Regions from separate parts of the Microbacterium sp. NPDC089698 genome, predicted to be linked through region 1. Evidence: predicted binding sites of a transcription regulator. Region 1 holds the regulator's gene; the other holds the start of a gene.
What was found. Region 1 encodes HrcA, which represses chaperone genes, less so after heat shock. Its sites were predicted from a motif close to TTNGCACTCGNNNNNNNCGAGTGCNAA; they were not measured.
Positions count from the first base shown of each region.

Region 1 (3,406 bases):
GAACTCGTACAGGAAGGTCGGGGCGGGGCGGGTGCGGGCGGCCCTCGTGGCCGGGGCGCGCAGCAGGAGATCCGTGGCGAGTTGACCGAACACCTCTCCGGTGCTCGCGCCGGGATGCTCGGCGCGCACGGCTCTGGCGGCCGCCGCGGGGATCCGCAGCGCGAGTCGCGCGAGCAGGAGCTTCGACGGCCGGATGCCCCGCACCGCCTCCGGGGGGAACCAGAGCCGGTACTCGTCGGTGTTGGTGCCGATCAGGAGCGGCATGTCGGCGTCGGCGAGCGCCTCGTGCGGTGATTGCGGCAGCGACGCGGGATCCCGCACGAGCTGGAAGCCGGGGGCTCCGCCGAGCGGGGAGGAGCCGGCGGACTGGGCGCGTCGCGCCTCGAGCAGGGCGTCCGGTGCGAGCGCCGCGAACGCCTCCCGCGTGGCCGCGACTCCGAGCCGCTTCGCGAGCTGGCGGGTCACGCGTCCGCCGCGCTCGGGGGACTGCGCCTCGAGCGGCCCGGACTGCACGATGCCGCCGCGCACCAGCGCCCTCGTGTCCGGTCGCGACAGCAGTGCGGCGACGAGCGCTCCGCCGGCGGACTCGCCCATGAGGGTGATCCGACCCGGATCGCCGCCGAACGCCGCGATCTCGTCGCGCACCCAGCGCAGGGCCGCCGCGACGTCCTGGAGGCCCAGGTTGCGCGGCGCGTCCGCCAGCACGGAGAAGCCCTCGGAACCCAGACGGTAGTTGACGCTGACGAACACCACGCCGTCCCGCGCGAACTCGGTGCCGTCGTACATCGACAGCGCCGCCGTGCCGCGCTCCAGGGCGCCGCCGTGGATCCACAGCACCACCGGGGCGCCGTCCGCGCCCGACGGAGACCAGACGTTGGCCGTGAGGATGTCCTCTCCCGCGATGCGGAGGCTGCCGAGTATCTCCGCGGTCGCACCGGCATACGGCAGCTGCGGCGCGGTCGGGCCGAACGTCGCGGCATCGCGCGGTGCGGACCAGGCATCGGCGGGCCGAGGCGAACGGAAGCGGTCTTCTCCGAAGGGCGGCGCCGCGTACGGCACGCCGAGATACCGGTCGATGCCGTCGCTGCGCCGGCCGATCAGCTCGCCGAAGGAGATCCTGGTGCGCACGAGGTCCTGGTCCATGGCCACATCCTAGGGACAGCCGCATCCTCGGCATGTCCGGTCCCCGGTGCTGCGGATCCCCGACATGTCCGGCCCATGAGCCTGTCGAAGGGCCCGGCAGGATAGGATTGGCACTCAGGATGCACGAGTGCCAACGGCGAGGAGGAGCGATGGTCTCAGAACGCGGACTCCAGGTGCTCCGCGCCATCGTCGAGGACTACGTCGAGACGAATGAGCCGGTCGGCAGCAAGTCGATCGTGGAGCGGCACGCGTTCGGCGTGTCCGCCGCGACGATCCGCAACGACATGGCCCAGCTCGAGGACGAGGACCTCATCGCGGCGCCGCACACCTCCTCCGGGCGGGTGCCGACCGACAAGGGCTATCGCGTGTTCGTCGACCATCTCGCGCAGGTGCGGCCGCTCTCGGCGGCCCAGCGCAGCGCGATCACGGCCTTCCTCGCGGATCCCGCCGACCTCGACGACCTCATGGTGCGCACCGTGCGCGTGCTCACGCGGCTCACGGGACAGGTCGCTCTCGCGCAGTACCCGTCTTTCGCCCGGGCGCACATCACGCACGTCGAGCTCGTCGCCCTCGCCCCGAACCGGCTGCTGATCGTGCTCGTCACCGATGCGGGCGGCGTCTCGCAGCGGATCGTGCCGCTGCCGGTCGAGCTGGACGACGCCGAGCTGGGGCTGCTCCGCGCGGTCATCACCGAGCTGCTGACCGGCCGCTCGGTGCGCCGCGGCGCGGAGCGCGTGGAGGCGGCGGCGGACACGTCGTACGGCCCTCGGATCGACGCCGCCCGCGCCGCCGTGCTGCGCGCCGTGGCGGAGGAGCTCGCGGAGTTCCGCCAGGAGCGCCTGGTGATGGCGGGGGCGGCGACCCTCGCCCGCCGCGAGCACGACTTCCGCGGCAGCATCCATCCCCTCCTCGAGGCGATCGAGGAGCAGGTGACGCTGCTGCGGCTGATGAGCGAGATGCGCGTCGACGAGCACGGGCTCGCCGCGAGCATCGGCACGGAGAACGCCGCCTTCGGCCTCGGCGAGGCATCGATCGTGGCGAGCGACTACCTGACGCACGGCGGCACCGCACGCGTGGGCGTGATGGGGCCGACCCGGATGGACTACCCGAGCAATCTCGCGGCGGCGCGGGCCGTGGCCCGCTACCTGTCGAGGCTGCTCGAAGAGGACGAGTCCGGCCGCTGAGCGGCCGCAGAACACACGCGCCGCCGCCCGGCGGCCCGGAAAGGCGATGGTGACGGATCACTACGAGGTCCTCGGCGTCTCGCGCGATGCGAGCGAGGATGAGATCAAGAAGGCGTATCGGCGGCTCGCACGTCAGCTGCACCCCGATGTGAACCCCAGTGAGGATGCGGCGGAGCGATTCAAGCTCGTCACGCACGCCTACGACGTGCTGAGCGATGCCGACTCGCGGCGCCGCTACGACATGGGCGGCGACCAGAACGGCAACGGCGGCTTCGGAGGGTTCGGCGGCTTCGGCGACATCTTCGAGACCTTCTTCGGCGGAGGAGGGGCGCGCTCCGCCCGTCCGCGCTCGCGCCGGGAGCGCGGACAGGACGCCCTCGTGCGCGTGACGCTCGAACTCGGCGACGTCGTGTTCGGCGTGCACCGCGACATCGAGGTGGACACGGCCGTGCTCTGCGAGACGTGCCAGGGATCCTGCTGCCAGGAGGGCACCTCGCCCGTCACCTGCGACATCTGCGGCGGCTCCGGCCACGTCCAGCAGCAGGTGCGCAGCCTGCTCGGCAACGTCATCACGACCGCTCCCTGCGGATCCTGCGAGGGGTTCGGCACGACGATCCCGTTCCCGTGCCAGACCTGCAACGGCCAGGGGCGGGTGCGTTCGCGCCGCACGGTCGGGCTCGACATCCCGGCCGGCGTCGAGACCGGCCTGCGCCTGCAGCTGCCCGGATCCGGCGAGGTCGGCCGCGCCGGCGGTCCGAACGGCGACCTGTACGTCGAGGTGACCGTCGCCCCGCACGCCCGGTTCAGTCGCGACGGCGACGACCTGCTCGCGACCCTCGAGGTCGCGATGAGCGATGCCATCCTCGGCGCCACGACGACGATCGAGTCCCTGGACGGATCCGTGGACCTGGAGATCCGCCAGGGCCTGCAGTCGGGCGACGTGCTGACGATCAAGGGCCGCGGCATCACGCCGCTGCGCGGAAGCCAGCGCGGTGACCTGCGCGTGGGCGTGCAGGTGCTCACCCCGACCAAGCTCGATCACAAGGAGCGCCAGCTCATCGAGGACTTCGCCAAGCGCA
Region 1 covers NZ_JBIVHE010000001.1:578,433-581,838, reverse strand. Annotated here, with positions in the region: gene ACIPY5_RS02810 (carboxylesterase/lipase family protein) at 1-1,143, opposite strand, end outside; gene hrcA (heat-inducible transcriptional repressor HrcA) at 1,293-2,327, shown strand; gene dnaJ (molecular chaperone DnaJ) at 2,377-3,406, shown strand, end outside.

Region 2 (3,406 bases), on a different contig from region 1:
GGGTGTAGCCGCCCGTGCGCCAGATGACGCCCCAGCCCGCCTCGTCGAGCAGCAGGCTGAGCACATGCGCGACGCCGGAGGCGACCGCCTCCTGCTCCCAGCGCGGAACCTTGTCGCTGCGCCGATAGCTGGCCACGACGGCGATCAGGAGGGAGGCGCGCAGCGGCTTGGACGACGGGGAGGAGTCGCCCGTCGCCTGCGCGATCGCGGATCCCAGTCGCTCCCGGTCCTCGCCGCGCAGCTCGATCAGACGCCAGGGGCGGAGCGAGGAGTGATCGGCGACCCGGCCGGCGGCGGCGATCAGGGGCAGCAGCTGCTCCCGCGTCGGCGCCTCAGGGGTCACCTTGGACCAGGACTGCCGGCGTCGGACGGCCTCGAGCGCGCTCATGCCTCGGTGGCGGATTCGTCCGGCTGGAAGGACAGCGCGATCGAGTTCATGCAGTAGCGGTCGCCGGTGGGCGTGCCGAACCCGTCGGGGAAGACGTGACCCAGGTGCGAACCGCAGTTCGCGCAGCGCACCTCGGTGCGGGTCATCCCGAGACTCGTGTCCTCGATGAGCTCGACGGCCTCGGGGCGGACGGACTCGTAGAAGCTCGGCCAGCCGCAGCCCGAGTCGAACTTCGTGCCGCTGTGGAACAGCTCGGAGCCGCAGGCGCCGCAGGTGTAGAGGCCGGCGCGGTGCTCGTCGAGCAGCTCACCGGTCCATGCCCGTTCGGTCGCGGCTTCGCGCAGCACGGCGTACTGCTGCGGGTCGAGCTCGGCCCGCCATTCGGCGTCGGTCTTGGTCACGCGGTGCGACATGGATCCTCCCGGGGTCGGATCCATTCTCCCGCGTTCCGCGCGCCGCGGGGCCACAGACGGGCGCGCCGTCCCGGTGCGGCGCCGGCCGGGACGTAGCCTGGGACGGTGACCGACCTCCTGAGCGACCGCGAACGCGTCATCCTCGCGTTCGAGGCGCGGCGCCCAGGGCACTCCAGCGCCAAGGAGGAGGCGATCCGCGCCGAGCTGGAGCTCACGCCGGCGCGCTACTACCAGCTGCTGGACCGGGTCATCGATTCCGAGCAGGCGCTGGTCGAGGATCCGATGCTGGTGCGCCGTCTTCGCCGGATCCGCGAGGACGCGGCGGCCCGCCGGAGCGGCCGCACCGCGCTCTCCGCCGGCTGAGGCGGGAACGCGGCTCGTGCTCCCGGCCTGTCGTTCACGGAAACCGCAGGAGCACCCCGGATAACATCGTGGAATGCCAGACTCCGCCCGCGACCGATTCGACGTGATCCCGCACGCACAGGGCCGCGTCGGCGCCCACCGCGCCGAGAACCCCGGGATGCGCGGCTGGTTCGTGCTGCTCTGGGCCGCCGTGGCGACCGCCGCGCTCATCGCCATCGGCATCTTTGCCGCGATGCTCGCCATGGGCAGGATCAGCTTCGACAGCGCCACCCCGATGCCCAGCGTCTCGCGCACGGCGACCGCCTCCGCGCCGGCGCTGGACACGTCCTACGCCGTGCTGGTGCTGAACGCGACCACGGCGAACGGCCTCGCCGCGAGCACGCGCGACACGATCGTCGCCGCCGGGTTCGCCGGGAACGCCGTGGCCGCGAGCGACGCCAGCACGCAGGACTTCCCGGCGACGACCGTCTACTACAAGACCGAGGCGGACAAGTCCGCGGCGCAGGCGCTCGCGAACCTCATCGGGGCGACGAAGACCGCCCAGAGCGATCAGTACGGCGACGATGTCGTGGCCGGCCAGAAGCAGCTGACGGTGGTGCTCGGGCAGGATCTCGCGAAGAACGCGCCCACGACCGAGCCGACCCCCGCGGACACGTCGGGCGACGGTTCGGCGGGCTGAGGCCGGACGCCTCTCCGCGGCTTGCACTCACAGGGGTCGAGTGCCAGACTGGGTTTAGCACTCGACTGATCTGAGTGCTAAACCCAATGTCTACGTCCAGGAGGGACGACAGAACTCATGGCAAAGATCATCGCTTTCGATGAGGAGGCCCGTCGCGGTCTCGAGCGCGGCCTGAACATCCTGGCCGACGCGGTCAAGGTGACCCTCGGCCCGCGTGGCCGCAACGTCGTGCTCGAGAAGAAGTGGGGCGCCCCCACCATCACGAACGACGGCGTGTCCATCGCCAAGGAGATCGAGCTCGACGACCCGTACGAGAAGATCGGCGCGGAGCTCGTCAAGGAGGTCGCGAAGAAGACGGACGACGTCGCCGGTGACGGCACCACGACCGCCACGGTGCTCGCCCAGGCGCTCGTCCGCGAGGGCCTGCGCAACGTGGCAGCCGGTGCCGACCCGATCAGCCTGAAGAAGGGCATCGAGAAGGCCGTCGCCGCCATCACCGCCGAGCTGCTCGCCTCCGCCAAGGAGATCGAGTCGAAGGAGCAGATCGCCGCCACCGCGTCGATCTCGGCCGCCGACCCGGAGATCGGCGAGCTCATCGCCGAGGCCATCGACAAGGTCGGCAAGGAGGGCGTGGTCACGGTCGAGGAGTCCCAGACCTTCGGCACCGAGCTCGAGCTCACCGAGGGCATGCGCTTCGACAAGGGCTACCTGAACCCGTACTTCGTCACGGACCCGGACCGCCAGGAGGCCGTCTTCGAGGACCCGTACATCCTCATCGCGAACCAGAAGATCTCGAACATCAAGGACCTTCTGCCCGTCGTCGACAAGGTGATCCAGGACGGCAAGGAGCTCGTCATCATCGCCGAGGACGTCGAGGGCGAAGCCCTCGCGACCCTGGTGCTGAACAAGATCCGCGGCATCTTCAAGTCCGTCGCCGTCAAGGCTCCGGGCTTCGGCGACCGTCGCAAGGCGCAGCTGCAGGACATCGCCATCCTCACCGGCGGCACCGTGATCACCGAGGAGGTCGGTCTCAAGCTCGAGAACGCGACCCTCGACCTGCTGGGCCGTGCGCGCAAGGTCATCGTCACCAAGGACGAGACCACGATCGTCGAGGGTGCCGGCGACGCCGAGCAGATCGCCGGTCGCGTGACCCAGATCCGTCGCGAGATCGAGAACACCGACAGCGACTACGACCGCGAGAAGCTGCAGGAGCGCCTCGCCAAGCTCGCCGGCGGCGTGGCCGTCATCAAGGCGGGCGCGGCCACCGAGGTCGAGCTCAAGGAGCGCAAGCACCGCATCGAGGACGCCGTCCGCAACGCGAAGGCCGCCGTCGAGGAGGGCATCGTCGCCGGTGGTGGCGTCGCGCTGATCCAGTCCGGCACGAAGGCCCTCAACGGCCTCGAGCTCTCGGGCGACGAGGCGACCGGTGCGAACATCGTTCGCGTCGCGATCGAGGCGCCGCTCAAGCAGATCGCGCTCAACGCCGGTCTCGAGCCGGGTGTCGTCGCGCACAAGGTCTCCGAGCTCTCCACGGGTCACGGCCTCAACGCCGCGACCGGCGAG
Region 2 covers NZ_JBIVHE010000008.1:130,717-134,122, reverse strand. Annotated here, with positions in the region: gene ACIPY5_RS18910 (nitroreductase family protein) at 1-388, opposite strand, end outside; gene msrB (peptide-methionine (R)-S-oxide reductase MsrB) at 385-801, opposite strand; gene ACIPY5_RS18900 (DUF3263 domain-containing protein) at 907-1,164, shown strand; gene ACIPY5_RS18895 (LytR C-terminal domain-containing protein) at 1,238-1,843, shown strand; gene groL (chaperonin GroEL) at 1,961-3,406, shown strand, end outside.
Region 2: the regulator HrcA is predicted to act here: its motif matches at 1,898-1,924, upstream of groL (chaperonin GroEL).